Regions from separate parts of the Devosia neptuniae genome, predicted to be linked through region 3. Evidence: predicted binding sites of a transcription regulator. Region 3 holds the regulator's gene; each other region holds the start of a gene.
The links. Region 3 encodes PhoB, which activates phosphate uptake and scavenging genes when phosphate is short. Its sites were predicted from a motif close to TGTCATNNANCTGTCAT; they were not measured.
Positions count from the first base shown of each region.

Region 1: a site for PhoB is predicted at 1,497-1,513, ahead of N8A98_RS16125 (esterase-like activity of phytase family protein). Genes of this name have one in related genera too.
Region 2: a site for PhoB is predicted at 2,335-2,351, ahead of N8A98_RS18290 (esterase-like activity of phytase family protein). Genes of this name have one in related genera too.
Region 4: a site for PhoB is predicted at 1,782-1,798, ahead of N8A98_RS12575 (DUF1868 domain-containing protein). Genes of this name have one in related genera too.

Region 1 is NZ_CP104965.1:2,712,477-2,716,690, forward strand. Features, by position in the region: gene N8A98_RS16120 (ATP-dependent helicase) at 1-1,366, opposite strand, end outside; gene N8A98_RS16125 (esterase-like activity of phytase family protein) at 1,571-3,730, shown strand; gene N8A98_RS16130 (AsmA family protein) at 3,919-4,214, shown strand, end outside.
Region 2 is NZ_CP104965.1:3,158,715-3,162,928, forward strand. Features, by position in the region: gene rpoC (DNA-directed RNA polymerase subunit beta') at 1-2,266, shown strand, start outside; gene N8A98_RS18290 (esterase-like activity of phytase family protein) at 2,419-3,717, shown strand; gene N8A98_RS18295 (YbjN domain-containing protein) at 3,786-4,214, opposite strand, start outside.
Region 3 is NZ_CP104965.1:2,598,390-2,602,603, forward strand. Features, by position in the region: gene N8A98_RS15585 (DMT family transporter) at 614-1,036, opposite strand; gene N8A98_RS15590 (DMT family transporter) at 1,033-1,524, opposite strand; gene phoB (phosphate regulon transcriptional regulator PhoB) at 1,924-2,625, opposite strand; gene phoU (phosphate signaling complex protein PhoU) at 2,629-3,339, opposite strand; gene pstB (phosphate ABC transporter ATP-binding protein PstB) at 3,369-4,151, opposite strand.
Region 4 is NZ_CP104965.1:1,997,355-2,001,568, forward strand. Features, by position in the region: gene N8A98_RS12565 (peptidoglycan -binding protein) at 1-701, opposite strand, end outside; gene N8A98_RS12570 (flagellar motor protein MotA) at 701-1,687, opposite strand; gene N8A98_RS12575 (DUF1868 domain-containing protein) at 1,846-2,559, shown strand; gene N8A98_RS12580 (group II truncated hemoglobin) at 2,556-3,026, opposite strand; gene N8A98_RS12585 (inositol monophosphatase family protein) at 3,101-3,895, opposite strand; gene efp (elongation factor P) at 3,898-4,214, opposite strand, start outside.

The sequences.
Region 1 (4,214 bases), 110 kb from region 3:
GCAGCAACTGCACCGTCGAGTCCCCGAGGCCGCGCTTGGGGGTGTTGATGATACGGTCCAGCGCCAGATCGTCGGCCGGCTGGGCGACAAGGCGCAGATAGGCGATGGCGTCGCGGATTTCCTTGCGCTCGTAAAAGCGCGGGCCGCCGATGACGCGGTAATTCAGCCCCAGCGTGATGAAGCGCTCTTCGAATTCGCGCATCTGGAAGGAGGCGCGGACCAGGATGGCCATGGAATTGAGGCTCTCGCCAGCGCGTTGATATTGCTCGATTTCTTCGCCGACCGTGCGGGCTTCCTCCTCGGAATCCCACACCTGGGTGACGGAAACCAGCTCGCCGCTTTCGCCCACATCGGTCTGTAGCGTCTTGCCGAGGCGGCTTTCATTGAAGGCGATGAGATTGGAGGCGGCCTTGAGGATATTGGAGGTCGAGCGGTAATTGCGCTCGAGCTTGATCACCTTGGCGCCCGGAAAATCCTTTTCGAAGCGCAGGATATTGTCGACCTCGGCGCCGCGCCAGCCATAGATGGACTGGTCGTCGTCGCCCACCACGCAGATATTGGCTTCGCTGGCCGGTTTGCCCTGGGCCAATAGGCGCAGCCAGAGATATTGGGCGACGTTGCTGTCCTGGTATTCGTCCACCAGCATGTATTTGAACTTGCGGTGGAATTCCGCCAGCACGTCAGGGTTTTCCTTGAACAGGCGAATGCATTCGAGCAGCAGGTCGCCGAAATCTGCGGCGTTGAGCACCTTCAGGCGGGCCTGGTAATCGGCATAGAGCTTGGCGCCGCGGCCATTGGCATAGCCGCCACTTTCGGCCGGCGAAACGTCCTTGGGCAGCAGGCCCTTGTTCTTCCAGGCATCCATCATGCCGGCAAACTGCTTGGCGGGCCAACGCTTCTCGTCGATATCCTCGGCGGCCAGAAATTGCTTGATGAGCCGGATCTGATCGTCGGTATCGAGGATGGTGAAACTGCTGGTCAGACCCACAAGGCCCGCATGCTGGCGCAGGATGCGGGCGCCGATGGAGTGGAACGTGCCCATCCAGGGCATTGCCTCGAGGCGGGGAACGAGCTTTTCGATCCGCTCCTTCATCTCGCGGGCGGCCTTGTTGGTAAAGGTCACCGACAGGATTTGGGACGGCCAGGCACGATTGGTATTGATGATATGGGCAATGCGCGTTGTCAGCACGCGCGTTTTGCCGGTGCCGGCGCCGGCCAGTACCAACAGCGGACCATCAATGGTCTCCACTGCAAGCCGCTGTTCCTCATTGAGACCATCGAGATAGGCAGGCGTTTCCCGCCGGCCGAATTGGCTGGTGATCGACCCGGCAGGCGGGCGTTCGGTATTGTTGGTATTGCCGGGCATCCGGGGCCTTTCCATCACGTCGCGCCGGGAGCTGGCTGCGCCGTGGGGGTATTGACGAATCTTCTTTTGTTCACGGTGCAATATAGGTGGCGCGGGGCTCGCTGTATAGAAGAGCGCGGCGTCACAGCACCGTCATGTCCCTGTCATCGAAGTTTTATGCATGCGGCCTAGGGCAGGCCTTGGACTTCAACAGGGGCTTGATCCATGTATTCCACGAAATTTCTTGCCGCACTCACGGCCGCCTTGTTGGCGACGGTGGTTTCGGTCCATGCCGAACAAGTGTTCAATCGCATTGCCAGCTTCCCCGTCGCGCTCAATGCGCCCGATGCTGAGGCGACCTCAGCCGAGATCATCACCGCCAGCGATGATGGCCTGACCCTTATTTATTCTGACAGCCCGGCAGGCGGCATTGGCTTTGTCGATCTGACCGACGCCAAGGCTCCCAAAAACCTCGGTTTCCTGTCGCTCGATGGCGAGCCGACTTCGGTCACCATCATTGGCGGCAAGGCCTATGTCGGCGTCAATACGTCGGAGAGCTTCGTCGCGCCTTCGGGCAAGCTGGTCGTTGTCGATATCGCCAGCAAGGCGGTCGATGCCGAATATGATCTGGGCGGCCAGCCGGATTCCGTGGCGCATAATGCCGCCGGCACGCTGATTGCCATCGCCATCGAGAATGAGCGCGACGAAGAGGTCAATGATGGCGATCTCCCGCAGCTGCCTGCTGGCTTCGTCGTGATTTTCGAGGTTGCCGCCAAAACGCTGAAGACCGTGGACATGACCGGCATTGCCGATGTCGGCGGCGAGGACCCGGAGCCTGAATTCGTCGATTTCAACGCCAATGACGAAATCGCTGTCACCCTGCAGGAAAACAACTGGATTGCCATTATCGACGGCAAGACCGGTACGGTCACGGGTGGCTTCTCCGCTGGCACGGTCTCGGTCGAAAATGTCGATACCAAGAAGGACGGCGCGCTCAATTTCACTGGCAAAACCAGCGATGTGCCGCGCGAACCCGATGCCATCAAGTGGCTGGATGCTGACCGCCTGGTCGTGGCCAATGAGGGCGATTGGAACGGTGGATCGCGCAGTTTCTCAATCTTCAATCGTGACGGCAGTGTCGTCTATGACTCGGCCAATGCGCTCGATCTCGACGCCGCTCGCCTCGGCCACTATCCCGATGCGCGCAACAAGAAGGGCGTTGAGCCCGAAGGTCTGGAAGTCGCAACCTTTGGCGATCAGCAATATATCTTCGTGGTCGAAGAGCGCTCCTCGCTCGTCGCGATCTACAAGGATACCGGCGCCGAGCCAGAATATGTGCAGACCATTCCATCGGGCATTTCCCCGGAAGGCATCACTGCCATTCCCGCCCGCAATCTGATCGTGACCGCCAACGAAGTGGACCTGCGCGAAGATGGCGGCATTGGCTCCCATGTGATGGTCTATGAGCTGGCCGAGGGCGAAGCCGCTTATCCCCAGCTGGTTTCGGACAATGACGAGAACGGGCTGCCATTCGGCTGGGCGGCCATTTCGGGCGCCGTTGGTGATGCTGAAAAGCCCGGCATTCTCTATGCCGTCAGCGACAGCGCGCTGAGCGCCGAGCCTGCCATCTACACGATTGACGCCATGTCCAGGCCGGCCCGCATCATTGCCAAGACAGTGGTGACCCGCGGCGGCCATCCGGCACAGAAGCTCGACCTTGAAGGCATCACGCTGGACGGGGAGGGCGGCTTCTGGCTGGCTTCGGAGGGCGATACATCCGAGCTCACGCCGCATGCGCTGTTCCATGTGAACGCGGAAGGCGAGATCGAAGCCGAGATTCCGTTCCCGGCCGAATTGCTGGCCAATGAAATCCGTTCGGGTTCGGAAGGCATCACCGCCATTGGCGAGGGTGACGATATGACGCTCTGGGTCGCCATTCAGCGCGAATGGAAGGATGATCCCAAGGGGCAGGTCAAGCTGGTGAGCTACCAGCCTTCGACCGAGGAATGGGGCGCCGTTGCCTATCCGCTCGAAACGCCGGCAGAAGGCGCCTGGATTGGCCTGTCGGAAATCACTGCACATGGCGATTATGTCTACATCGTCGAGCGCGACAACCAGATTGGCGACAAGGCCCAGCTCAAGGCGCTGTATCGCGTGCCGGTTGCTGACCTCAACGCCGCCGCGCTGGGTGGCGAACTGCCGGTCGTCAGCAAGGAATTGGTCCGCGACTTCATCCCCGATCTGAAGAGCCTCAATGGCTATGTGGTCGACAAGGTGGAGAGCTTTGCTGTGGATGCGGCCGGCGTGGGCTATGTCATCACCGACAATGACGGTGTCGATGACAGCTCGGGCGAGACCTATTTCTGGTCGATCGGCGCGCTTTAATCTTCAGCGAATGTTTTGCGACAGCGGCCGGGCCTTGTGCCCGGCCGTTTTGCATGGTCCCTCGCAAAGCCGTGATATTGGGCGCCTTTGACCCGACAATTTCATAGCGTGAATCAAGGCAATGGCGGGCTTGCTTAGGGGGCGCAAGTGCCTAAACTCTGCGCGCAAACCCGGACCTACGCGTAACCGTGCTGAATCGCATCTATATCATCGTTGGCCTGCTCGCGATTTTCGTGCTCGCCGGGGCATTCATCGCGCCGCGTTTCATCCAATGGGGTGACTATCGCGAGCGGATGGAAGAGCTTGCCGGCGGGGTGCTCGGCGCCAAGGTCATCATCCGCGGCGATATTGAATTTTCGCTGCTGCCGCAGCCGCGGCTGAATTTCACCGATGTGCTGGTGGGATCGGCCGATGAGCCGGCCGCGACGGTCGGCGCGGTGGAAGCCGAATTCTCGCTGATGGATTTTCTGCGCGATCATTACAA
Region 2 (4,214 bases), 560 kb from region 3:
CGGCAAGGACGACATGGTTATCCCGCCGTCCAAGTACACGATCGTGGAAGCCGCCCGTAAGCAGGTCGAAGAGTTCGAGCAGCAGTACAATGACGGCCTGATCACTCAGGGCGAAAAGTACAACAAGGTGGTCGACGCCTGGGCCAAGTGTGGTGACAAGGTTGCCGAAGAGATGATGAAGGGCATTGCGGCCGTTCAGATCGACAAGGAAACCGGTCGTCAAAAGCCGATCAACTCGGTCTACATGATGAGCCATTCGGGTGCCCGTGGTTCCCCGGCCCAGATGAAGCAGCTTGCCGGTATGCGCGGCCTGATGGCGCGTCCCGACGGCTCGATCATCGAGACCCCGATCACGGCTAACTTCAAGGAAGGCCTGAACGTTCTCGAGTACTTCAACTCGACCCACGGTGCCCGTAAGGGTCTGGCCGACACCGCGCTCAAGACTGCGAACTCGGGTTACCTGACCCGTCGTCTCGTGGACGTGGCGCAGGACGCCATCATCGTGGCCACCGATTGCGGCACCGAGCGTGGCCTCACCATGGAGCCCATCGTCGATGCCGGCCAGATCGTTGCGTCGATCGGCCAGCGCGTGCTGGGCCGCACGGCAGCTGACGACATCAACCATCCGCTGACCGGCGATCTGATCGCCGCCAAGGGGACGTTGCTGGAAGAAAAGCATGTCGACATCATCGAGGAAGCCCGGATCCAGTCGATCCGTATCCGCTCCCCGCTGACTTGCGACATGCGCCAGGGGACCTGCGCGGCCTGCTATGGCCGTGACCTTGCTCGCGGCACGCCCGTGAACATGGGTGAAGCTGTCGGCGTTATCGCCGCTCAGTCGATCGGTGAACCCGGCACGCAGCTCACCATGCGCACGTTCCACATCGGTGGTACGGCTCAGGTGGTCGATAGCTCGTTCCTGGAATCGGGTGCTGAAGGCAAGATCGCCATCCGTAACCCCAACGTTGCCAAGGTCGAGGGCGGCAAGCTTGTCGTCATGGCCCGTAACGTGTCGCTCGCCATTCTCGATGCCGACGGCAAGGAACGCACCACCCACAAGGTGACCTATGGTTCCAAGCTGCTGGTCAAGGAAGGCGACATGGTTCGTCGTGGCCAGCGTCTGGCCGAATGGGACCCCTACACCCGTCCGATCCTCGCTGAAGTCGAGGGTGAGGTCGTGTTCGAGGATCTCGTTGACGGTGCATCGGTTGCGGAAAACACCGACGAGGCAACGGGCTTCACCAAGCGCGTTGTCATCGATTGGCGCACCAATCAGCGCGGTGACGGCCTCAAGCCGGCCCTCGCGATTGCTCGCGGCGGTGTGGTTGCCAAGGTGGATCGTGGCGGCGACGCCCGTTATCTGCTCTCGGTCGATGCCGTTATCAACGTGGAGCCCGGCGAGAAGGTCGCGCCCGGCGACGTGCTGGCCCGTATTCCGCTGGAATCGGCCAAGACCAAGGACATCACGGGCGGTCTGCCGCGCGTGGCTGAATTGTTCGAAGCACGCCGTCCCAAGGATCACGCCATCATCGCCGAGATCGATGGTACGATCCGTTTCGGTCGCGACTACAAGAACAAGCGTCGCGTCATCATCGAGCCGAACGAAGAAGGTGCAGATCCGGTTGAATACCTGATCCCGAAGGGCAAGCCCTTCCATCTTCAGGAAGGCGACCCGATCGAAAAGGGCGAATACATCCTCGACGGCAACCCGGCGCCGCACGACATTCTGGCCATCAAGGGCGTGGAAGAGCTTGCTCGTTACCTCGTCAATGAAATCCAGGAAGTTTATCGTCTGCAGGGCGTGTTGATCAACGACAAGCACATCGAGGTGATCGTTCGCCAGATGCTGCAGAAGGTCGAGATCGTGGATCCAGGTGAGTCTGGCCTGCTCAAGGACGAGCAGCTCGACAAGCTGGACTTTGACGAGCTCAACGATGCTCTGGTCGCTGAAGGCAAGAAGCCTGCGACGGCCAATCCGGTGCTGCTGGGCATCACCAAGGCATCGCTGCAGACCCGTTCGTTCATCTCGGCTGCTTCGTTCCAGGAAACCACCCGCGTCCTCACGGAAGCGGCAGTGTCCGGCAAGGCCGATCTGCTCGAAGGTCTCAAGGAGAACGTCATCGTCGGCCGCCTGATCCCGGCTGGTACCGGTGCTGGCATCTCCTCGGCCAAGTTGATCGCCACCAAGCGCGACGACCTGATCCTCGACGAGCGCCGCCGCCAGGCCAACACCCAGGCGATCCCGGCTCCGACCGCCGCCGAGTAAGCGACGCAACAAATCCGAATTTGAGGGAAGGGGGCCGCAAGGCTCCCTTTTCTTTTGGGCCTGTGCATTGTCAACGAACTGCCATTGGCCCGTAGCCGGACCGACACGTAGCCGCGCTAGCAGCGGATCACTTCCTTTTCCGGAGATGATCCATGTCCAAGAAGACGCTGCTTGCCGCGCTGGCCGTCGCGATGCTTTCAACTTCTGCCTTCGCCCAGACCCAATTCGACGCGACCCTCAAGGCCCATGCCGAACTGCCGGCGCAGACTTTCGTGCCCGCTCCGGCCAACGCGCCCTATAGCCTCAACATGTCGGGCCGCTTCACCTCGGGCACCCGGGTCGAGACACCCTATGGCTGGGCCAATCCGGCCTCCGGCATTGCCATGCCGTTTCCCGGCCAGCCGCTGCAAGGCATGTCGGGCGTGCGCTCGCTGGACGATGATCGCTTCCTGCTGCTGACCGACAATGGCTTCGGCAACAAGGCCAATTCGTCCGACGCCATGCTGATGTTCAACATCCTGAAGATGGACTGGGAAGCCGGCAAAGTCGGCATTGAGCGCACGGTGTTCCTCAAGGATCCCAACCGCGTCGTGCCATTCCCGATCGTCACCGAGCATAGCGACACCCGCTATCTGACCGGCGCCGATTTCGACCCGGAATCCATCCAGCCGGTCGGCGAGAACTACTGGATCGGCGACGAGTTCGGCCCCTGGCTGATCGAAGTCGATGCGAACGGCGTCGTGCTGCAGGTCATCGCCACCAATCCGGGCGGCGTTGATTACAAGTCGCCCGACAACCAGTTCGTCTCGACCCCGGCTGCAGGCGCCGTTCCGACCGGCGTGAACACCGGCCGCTCGGGCGGCTATGAAGGCATGGCCCAGTCGATCGATGGCAAGACGCTCTATCCGTTGCTGGAAAAGCCGTTCTACGACGAAGAGGCCAAGGCCCTCGAGCTGATCGATGGCAAGCCGGTCCTGCGCATGCTGGAATTCGACGTCGCCAGCGCCAGCTGGAATGACAAGGTCCGCTACTACCCGCTCGAAGACGCCACCCACGCGATCGGCGATTTCAACATCATCGATGGCACCCGCGGGCTGATCATCGAACGCGACAATGGAGAAGGCGACGATGGCCGCGAAAAGGCCGCTGCCTTCAAGCGTATCTATCTCGTCGATCTGGAAAAGGCCGATGCCAACGGCGTGCTGGAAAAGCTGGCCTATATCGACCTGATGGCGATCAAGGACCCCGACGGCATCGGGCCGCGCGGCACCAAGGACGGCGTATTCACCTTCCCCTTCGTCACCATCGAAGACGTCGATCTGGTCGACCCGACCACGATCATCGTCGCCAATGACAACAACTATCCCGGCTCGACGGGCCGCGAAGCCGGCCGTGCCGACGACAACGAATATATCCTGCTCGACGTCGCCGACTTCCTCAAAGCCGAATAACCGCACCGCGCGCCAGAAATGCAAAAGGGGCCGAAAGGCCCCTTTTATTTGTCGCCATGTAGGTCAGCCTAGCTCTTATAGCCGACATGGTCGGCAAACTGCTCGACCACCATCTTCCACAGTGAGAACTGGGAATCGAGATATTTGGCGCTGACACCCTGGACCAGGTCGAGATCCATTTCGACGCAGGCGTCCTTGTCCTGGTCGAGATAGGCGCGGCTGAAGCGCTTGTTGAAGTTCCAGTCGTTGATCTGTTCCAGGGTCGGCTTGATATCGAGGAAACCGAGATAGAAGTTGAGGTCTTCGCAATTCTTGTTGTTGGTGCAATTGCGGAAATAGACCTGATAGGCGACCCCGTTGATCTCGCCGGTGATCTGCGGATCGCCATTGGACTGCTTGGTCATCGAGGCGTCGCCATAGTTCTTGGCGATGCTGAGGATTTCGTCGGTATTGGCGCCCGTCACCGCCTGGGCCTGTGCCGATACGGTCAGAGCCAG
Region 3 (4,214 bases):
GAGGCGGACGGACCCCGAGACGGCATTCGCCTCGTGATGAGTTTTAGAATGAGACGGACGTCGCCCCGGGGTGCCGGGACTTTGTCGGACGGCGCGATCGCAGGCCCCAGCGTTTGCCGTAGCTCCCGCCCGATTGCCTCGTCCGCTCGACCCGGAGCGGAGCGCGACCTCCACTCCCCCGGCTGGCTTCCGGACGCTCGTCGCTGCAGCGCCGCCCGTATCCCGGAAGATGGAGGGAGTATGCGGGAGGTTTTGGGGAAGGGGGATAAGAGGGATAGATGGGGGTGTGGGGGTGCTGCGGCCACCAAACACTCGATATTTGTGGAAGCCTCAGCACCCCCACCCTCTATCCCTCCCCTCAAGGGGGAGGGAGGCGATAGAGCGGATGGATTGGGCTCTCGTCACCCCTCCCTTCCCTCCCCGTCGAGGGGAGGGTGCGCCTGGTGGGTGGGGCGGGATAGTGCCCCGAACCAACAATTACCCACGGTGTCATCCCCGCGAAAGCGGGGACCTCTGTTTGCCTGGAAACCTGGTCAACGGAGGTTCCCGCTTTCGCGGGAATGACACCGCATTCTTGAAAGCGCCCGGAGTAACACCGTCGCTGACGTTGCTGCTATCGCCGCCGCTGTGTCAGGGCCATGCCGCCCAGAATGAGCACCACGCCTAGGGCGCTGGCCCAGAGGATGGAGGGGGTGCCGCGGGCGAGGTCGAGCACCACGCCGGAGACCATTTGGCCGCCGATGACGAGCAGGGCGGTGTTGACGGCGCCGATGCGCGGGATGAGCCAGCTGCCGGAGGCGACGAAGACGACGCCGATGGGGCCGCCGATATAGGCGTGCCAGGGGGCGGTGGCGGCGCCGGCGGGGATGAGGCCGCCGATGGCGAGGCCCAGGGCGGTGAGCGCGATAAAGCCGACAAGATGGTTCCAGAACGAAGCGATCAGGGGCGAGCCGGAGAGGGCGAGGCGGCCGTTGAGCTGGCGGCTGAGGCCGACAAGGAGGCCCGCGAGGACGGCATAGAGGATGGGGGTGATCATGGGCGACCTCCCATGCCGACAAGGATGATCAGGGCGCTACCGGCCAGGATCAGGAGGACGGCGGCGAGGTCGCGCAATTCGAGGCGGCGCTTGGGCAGGCCGAACAGACCCCAGCGGTCGGCGGCGAGGCTGAAGACGACTTGGCCGGCAAGGCCGAGTGCCAGCGTGCCCGAGAGCGCCAGCGGGGAATTGACCGTGGTGGAGGTCAACATGACCGTCAGAGCGCCGGAAATGCCGCCGAGATAGGCCCAAAACGGGGCGGCTGGTTTGGGCTGCGGCTCGGCTGCCGGGCGGCGGCGATAGAGCAAAGCGAGGAAGAGGATGGCGGCTACGGTGCCGGTGCCGTGGGCGGCCCAGGAGGCAAAGAGCGGGTTGCCGTAATGGCCCAGCTCGCCGTTGAAAAACACCATCAGGGTGAGCAGGCCCCCGGTGCCGAAGGCAATCAGCAGGTGCAGCGGATTGAGCTGCCGGGGCGTGGAGGTGGGCATGGGTGGCGCGACTCGGGGGGAGAGACGCCGGATGGTAGCATGCGGTTTGGTGGGTGGGAGGGGGATGGGACCGCGATCTGGTTGAGGTCGGGGCTGGGACTTCCCAATGCTCGGCATTGGTTGAAACTTCAGCACCCCCACCCTCGGTCCCTCCCCACAAGGGGGAGGGAGGCGATGGAGCCAAGGGTCAGGTATTTGTTCGACCCACGGTGTCATTCCCGCGGAAGCGGGAACCGCCGTTTCGGGATGTTGGGTTGAGAAAACAGAGGTTCCCGCTTTCGCGGGAATGACACTGTGGGGGTGGAGATAGGGTGGGGAGGGGCAGGATGTTGCTCTTCCTGCTTTTAAAACGAAAATCCCCGCTTTCGCGGGGATTTCGTAGCAACGTTCTGCTTGGGTCTAGGCGACTTGGGCGAAGCGTTCGTCGAAGGCGTAGCCGGCGCCGCGGACGGTGCGGATGGGGTCAGATTCGCGGCCGCGATTGATGGCGCGGCGGAGGCGGCCGATATGCACGTCGACCGTGCGTTCATCGACATAGACGTCATTGCCCCAGACGCCATCGAGCAGCTGTTCGCGCGAATAGACCCGGCCGGGATGGCGCATGAGATATTCGAGCAGGCGGTATTCGGTGGGGCCCAGATGCACGTCGCGATTGGCGCGGCGCACGCGGTGGGTGGTGCGGTCGAGCTCGAGATCGCCGACGCGCAGGGCAGCGGTGACGAGATTTGGATTGGCGCGACGCAGCAGAGCGTGGATGCGGGCGATCAGCTCGGGCACCGAGAAGGGCTTGACGATATAGTCGTCGGCGCCGGTCGAGAGGCCCCGCACGCGCTCTTCTTCCTCACCGCGGGCGGTGAGCATGATGATGGGGATGCGCGAGGTTTCTTCGCGGGCGCGGAGGCGCCGGCAGAGTTCGATCCCCGAGATTTCCGGCAGCATCCAATCGAGCAGGATGAGGTCGGGCAGCTTTTCGTGAATCTGGCTTTGGGCTTCGTCTCCGGTTTCCGCGGTGACGACGCGGAAGCCTTCGGCCTCGAGATTATAGCGCAGGAGGATGGCGATATCGCCTTCGTCCTCGACGACGAGAATGGTTGCAGGCATGGATCAGGCCTTGATCTGGGTGCGGTGCAGCTCCACCACTTCGGATGTGAGCTGCTTGCCGGTCTGCAGATAATAGGCGCGTTCTGCGATATTGGTGGCGTGGTCCCCGATGCGTTCCAGGCTCTTGGCGCAGAACAGCAGATGGGTGCAGGGCGTGATATTGCGCGGATCTTCCATCATATAGGTGAGCAATTCGCGGAACAGGGAGGTGTACATAGCGTCCACCTCGTCATCGCGATTGCACACTTCGATGGCCCCGGCGGAGTCGCGGCTCGAATAGGAATCCAGCGCATCCTTGATCTGGCGCAGGACCAGATTGGTCATGTTCTTGACGCCATTATAGAAGGTCGGCTGCAGGTTGAGGCCTTCGAGCTTGAGCGAGCGGCGGGCCAATTGCTTGGCCATGTCGCCGACGCGTTCGAGATCGGAGGCCACATGGATGGCGGTGATGATCGAGCGCAGATCGGAGGCCATGGGCTGGCGGCGGGCGATCATGGAGACGGCCATGTCGTCGATCTTGCGCTGCATGTCGTCGATGCGCTGATCGGCAATGATGGTCAGGTCTGCCAGTTCGCGATCAAGGCGGAGCAGGGACTTGGTGCCATTTTCGATGGCGACCTCGACCTGACCGCCCATTTCGGCGATCGACTGGGCCAGGGCGACGAGCTCGTCATTATAGGAGGAGACGATGTGTTCGGGGCCGGAAGTGGGCATAGCAATGTCTCTCTTGGTCCGGGTTTGGATCAGCCGATACGGCCCATGATGTAATCCTGGGTCTGCTTGTTGATCGGGTTGGTGAAGATGTCTTCGGTGACGCCTTCCTCGATCAGATTGCCCAGATGGAAGAATGCCGTGCGCTGGCTGACGCGGGCCGCCTGCTGCATGGAATGGGTGACGATGACGATGGTGTAGTTCTCGCGCAATTCGTCGATCAGTTCCTCGATGATGGCCGTGGCGATCGGATCGAGGGCCGAGCAGGGCTCGTCCATCAGGATGACTTCGGGGCTGACGGCAATGGCGCGGGCAATGCAGAGGCGCTGCTGCTGGCCACCGGAGAGGCCGGTGCCGGGTTCATTGAGGCGGTCCTTTACCTCTTCGAACAGGCCCGCCTTGCGCAGGGACGACACGACGATTTCGTCCAGATCGGTCTTGGAACGGGCCAGGCCATGAATCTTGGGGCCGTAGGCGACGTTTTCATAGATCGATTTGGGGAAGGGATTGGGCTTCTGGAACACCATGCCGATGCGGGCGCGCAGTTCCACCACGTCGAGGGACGGATCGTAGATGTTCTCGCCATCCAGCTCGATCAGGCCGCCGACCTTGGCGCCTTCGATAGTGTCGTTCATGCGGTTGATGCAGCGCAGGAAGGTCGACTTGCCGCAGCCCGAGGGGCCGATGAAGGAGGTGACGGCGCGGTCGGGGATATCGATCGAAATGCCGTGCAGGGCCTGCTTGGCACCGTAATGGACGGTGACATCCTTGGTGTGCAGGCGGATTGGGCGTTCGAGAGCGTCAGTAGGGTTCATGGTGGATTTCACGGTCTGGTGGGTCATCTTAACCTTGCCGGCGAGCATGTCCATTTTCACTTC
Region 4 (4,214 bases), 600 kb from region 3:
ATATCGGCCTGGCCGGGGTCGAACAGCACTTCGGACTGGAACACGAAACGGTCGCCGACGACGCGCACATCGGCACGACCTTCCAGGATTTGCCGCAAGCGACCGAAGAAGTCGGAGCGATAGCGGCTCAAATCCTGCACGCGCTGAGCCAATGCCAGATTGAGGCGGCGGCCCAGATCGGCGATCTGGGTGCGCGATTCGGTGTCGCGGCTTTCGGACGCTTCGAGCGCATTCTCCAGCGCGCCGATCTGGGTGCGCAGCGCGGCCAATTGCTGGTTGAGCAGGGTGATCTGCGCATTGGCCTCGTCGGACAGGTCCTGGGCGTCCGCCAGCTCGGATTGCAGGCCCGCAATGGTCTCGTCCTTGCCCGCCAGCCCCGCGCCGATACCCGAAAGCTGGCCCGTCAGCTCGGCATTGTCGGATTGGGCGGTGGCGAGCGTGGCCGTCAGATTGGCGATCTGGGAGTTCAAGTCATCGGAATTGGAACGCTCGAGCTGCAGCAGGTCGGTGAGTTCGGCAATCTGGCTATTGAGCCGGGAGAGCGCGGTGTCGCGGCCCTGCAATTCCTGGCCCAGGAAGAACTGGGTCAACATGAACAGGGAGAGCAGGAAGATGATGACGAGCAGCAGGCTCGACAGGGCGTCGACGAAACCGGGCCAGTAATTGGCCTCGATGCGCCGGCGGGAGCGGGCTCCTGGCATTAGTTCCGCCGCTCGCTATCAGCCTGGGACAGCACGGCCTCGATCAACTCACGCAGCTTCTGATTGGTTTCGGCCTGATCGGTAATGTGCTTGCGCAAATCGTCCTGTTCGGTGCGGATGTGCTTGACCAGCCCGTCAATGCCGCGCGCCAGTTCGGCCATGGCGCGGATGGCGTTCTGCGAGGAATTCTGGTTTTGCATCGAGCTGCCGAGCTTGTCGAACATGGCCTGCATTTCGGGGCCACCCGCATTGGCCTGCATGGCCGAAACGGGATGGTCTAGCTCGGTCATCGAGGTCATCCAGTCTTCAAGATCGGTATAGAAGGCGTTCTGTGCCTGGCTGGTCTGCAGGTCGAGGAACCCCAGCACGAGCGAACCCGCAAGACCGAACAGTGAGGAGGAAAACGCGGTGCCCATGCCGGCCAGCGGCGCCGACAGGCCCTCGCGCAGGCTCGAGAATTGCGCGGCGCTGTCGCCATTGGTCACGTCGAGCGAATTGATCACGCCGGCAACGCTGCTGACGGTTTCGAGCAGGCCGTAAAACGTGCCCATCAGGCCCAGAAACACCAGAAGGCCGGTCAGGTAGCGCGAGGTATCCTTGGCTTCATCGAGCCGGTTGCCCACGCTATCGAGGATCGAGCGCATGGAAGAGGGCGTGATGATCGCTTCCCCGATCCGCTCGCGCAGCAGGCCCGCCACCGGCGCCAGCAGTACGGGCGGGCGCACATTGGTCACATTGCCGTCCTGCAGCGAATTGACCCATTTCACCTCGGGGAAAAGGCGGAATATCTGGCGGAAGCTGAGGAAAATGCCGACGAACAGGGCCAGGAAGATCATCGAATTGATGAACGGATTGGCCCAGAAGAAGGTGACGATCGTGGTGAACAAGATCGCCCCAACCAGCGCCACCAGCACCAGAAAAATCACGATCTTGATGAGGTAAACAGTCGGGCTGGCGAGATGGTATGGATCGTAGCCTTGCGTCATCTTTGCCGGAACCTTGCCTCATGCGCGCAAATCACTGCCAAGACTAGTCAGTGCAGCGTGGCAGGGCAATGACAAAGGTTTGTGTGTTGGCCGCTGTCACAGAGGTTTCGTTTAGGCCGGATAGCGCTGTGCCCAGCAAACGTTATCCGGAGCCCGCCATGTCCCTGGCCATGATCTCGCCCGATCTACAGGCATTTTCCCACACGCATCGTCCTGCAGCGCCGTACCATCTGGGCCAACGCTACAATCGGGACGGCATTTTCCTGCCCGAGCGGGGCAATACCGTGGTGTGTCATCTGCAGGAGGGCTCGGACACCGAGCGGGTCCTGCATGCGGCGCGGCAGCGTTATCTCGACATGCCCGAAGCGCGCCAGCTGGCCTTCACGGCGGCGGAGAGCCTGCATATGACGCTGTTCCAGGGCATTATCGAAACCCGCCGCGAGCCGACCTATTGGCCGGCCGGCGTGCCGCTCGATACGCCCGTCGATACGATGACCGAGCTGATGCTGGAGCGGCTGGCGCCCTATGCGGGCGGGACGGCATTCGCGGTGGAAGCCGTCCGGGCGCTGCCCACGGGGCTGGTGGTACAGGGGATTACCGAAGCCGATCGCCGCGCTATGGCTGGCTGGCGCAATGATCTAGCGGCGCTGTTGGGTTATCGGCACCCCGACCACGACAGCTACGAGTTCCACATCACCTTTGCCTATCTGATCGACTGGCTCGATGAGGCGGCGTTGCCCGCCTGGCAGGATATGCTGGACGATGCCTTGGCCATGATCCGCGTGCAGGCGCCGGTGCTGGAATTGCGCACGCCGGCTTTCTGCAGCTTTGAGGATATGAACTGGTTCGAGGAGCTGCTGCCCCTCGGCTAGTCGGCCTTGGGAATATAGGGACCGCCGGTTTCGCCCCAGCCCCATTTGGGCATTGGTGCCTGTTCGGACACGCTCGCGCCGGGCACCGAATTGATGACGGCCAGCCGCGATCCCCATTCGAGATAGCCAACCAGCGCCGAAGCAAATTCGGGATCGGCCGGCAGGCCCAGATCGGTATAGGTGTCGAGCAGCAGGCTGATCCAGCGCCGCCGCATGGTCTCGCTCAAATGCCGGCCCAGATGGTGGCGCACCATTTCGGGGTGGCCGCCATGTTCGCGCGAATAAAGCGCGGGGCCGCCCAGTACTTCGGCGAGGAACAGCGCAACATGTTCGGGGTGGTCCGCCGCCATATGGGCGAATACCGGCGCCAGCACCGGATCATCGGGCACGCGGCGGTAGAATTCGGCGGTCAGACGGCGCAACGGCTCAATGCCGCCGATCCATTCATAGAGCGTGGGCACTGCCATGAGAAAACGCCTCCGGCAGCATAGATGCGCAGCGGCCGGGCAAGATGCAAGCCTGGGCCGCTGCGGATTCGTCGTTACTGGATCGGCCTGAGTTGCTTCAGCAGCGCTGCATGCAGCGCTTCATTGCCGGCCACGACCTGGCCATTCCAGACCGAGCCGGGGCTGCCGGCAAAGTCGGAAATGGTTCCGCCGGCTTCCTTGACCATCAGCAGACCCGGCGCCACGTCCCAGGGCGCGAGCCCGGCTTCCCAGACCGCGTCATAGCGGCCGGCCGCCAGCCAGGCCAGGTCCATGGAAATCGAGCCGGAGCGGCGGATGCCGGCCACGGCGGGATTGATGGCGGCCAGCTGGCGCAGCTGTAGGCTGTCATTGGCCGTGCCCTGGGTCTTGATACCAGTGCAGACCACGGCATCGGCCAGATGACGGCGGCCGCCAATGCGCAGGCGGCGACGATCGTTGACCCAGGTGCCGCCGCCCTTTTCGGCGGTATAGAGCTCGTCGAGCACGGGATTATAGATCACCGAAGCCACGATCTCATTGGCGCGCTCAAGGGCGATGGCAACGGCAAAGAGCGGGATCGAGTGCAGGAAATTGGTGGTGCCATCGAGCGGGTCGATGATCCAGCGATGCTGGCCATCGGTGCCGGTGACTTCCCCGCCTTCTTCCATCAGGAAGGCATAGGTGGGGCGGGCCTTTTTGAGTTCGTCGAACACGATCTGCTCGGCTCGCAGATCGGCCTTGGAGACGAAATCGGCCGGTCCCTTGCGCGAAACCTGCAGGTTTTCGACTTCGGCAAAGTCCTTGGTGAGCGAACGGCCAGCCTTGATCGCGGCTGAAACCATGACATTGAGAATAGCGGAACGTGCCATGATCAGTCTGCCCGGCGCATATAGGTGGCTTCGGTGGTGTCGACGACGATGCGTTCGCCTACGGCAATGAAGGGCGGCACCATGACCTTGAGGCCATTCGACATAATGGCCGGCTTGAACTGGCTGGAGACGCTCTGGCCCTTCTGCACCGGATCGACTTCGGTGACTTCGAGGATGACGTTGGCCGGGAATTTGACGCCCAGTGGGGTTTCCTCGTGCATTTCGAGCGTGATCTTCATGCCGTCCTGCAAGAATGCGGCGCGCTCGCCGACGAAGTCCTTGGCCAGCTCGACCTGCTCGTAGCTGGCCTGATCCATGA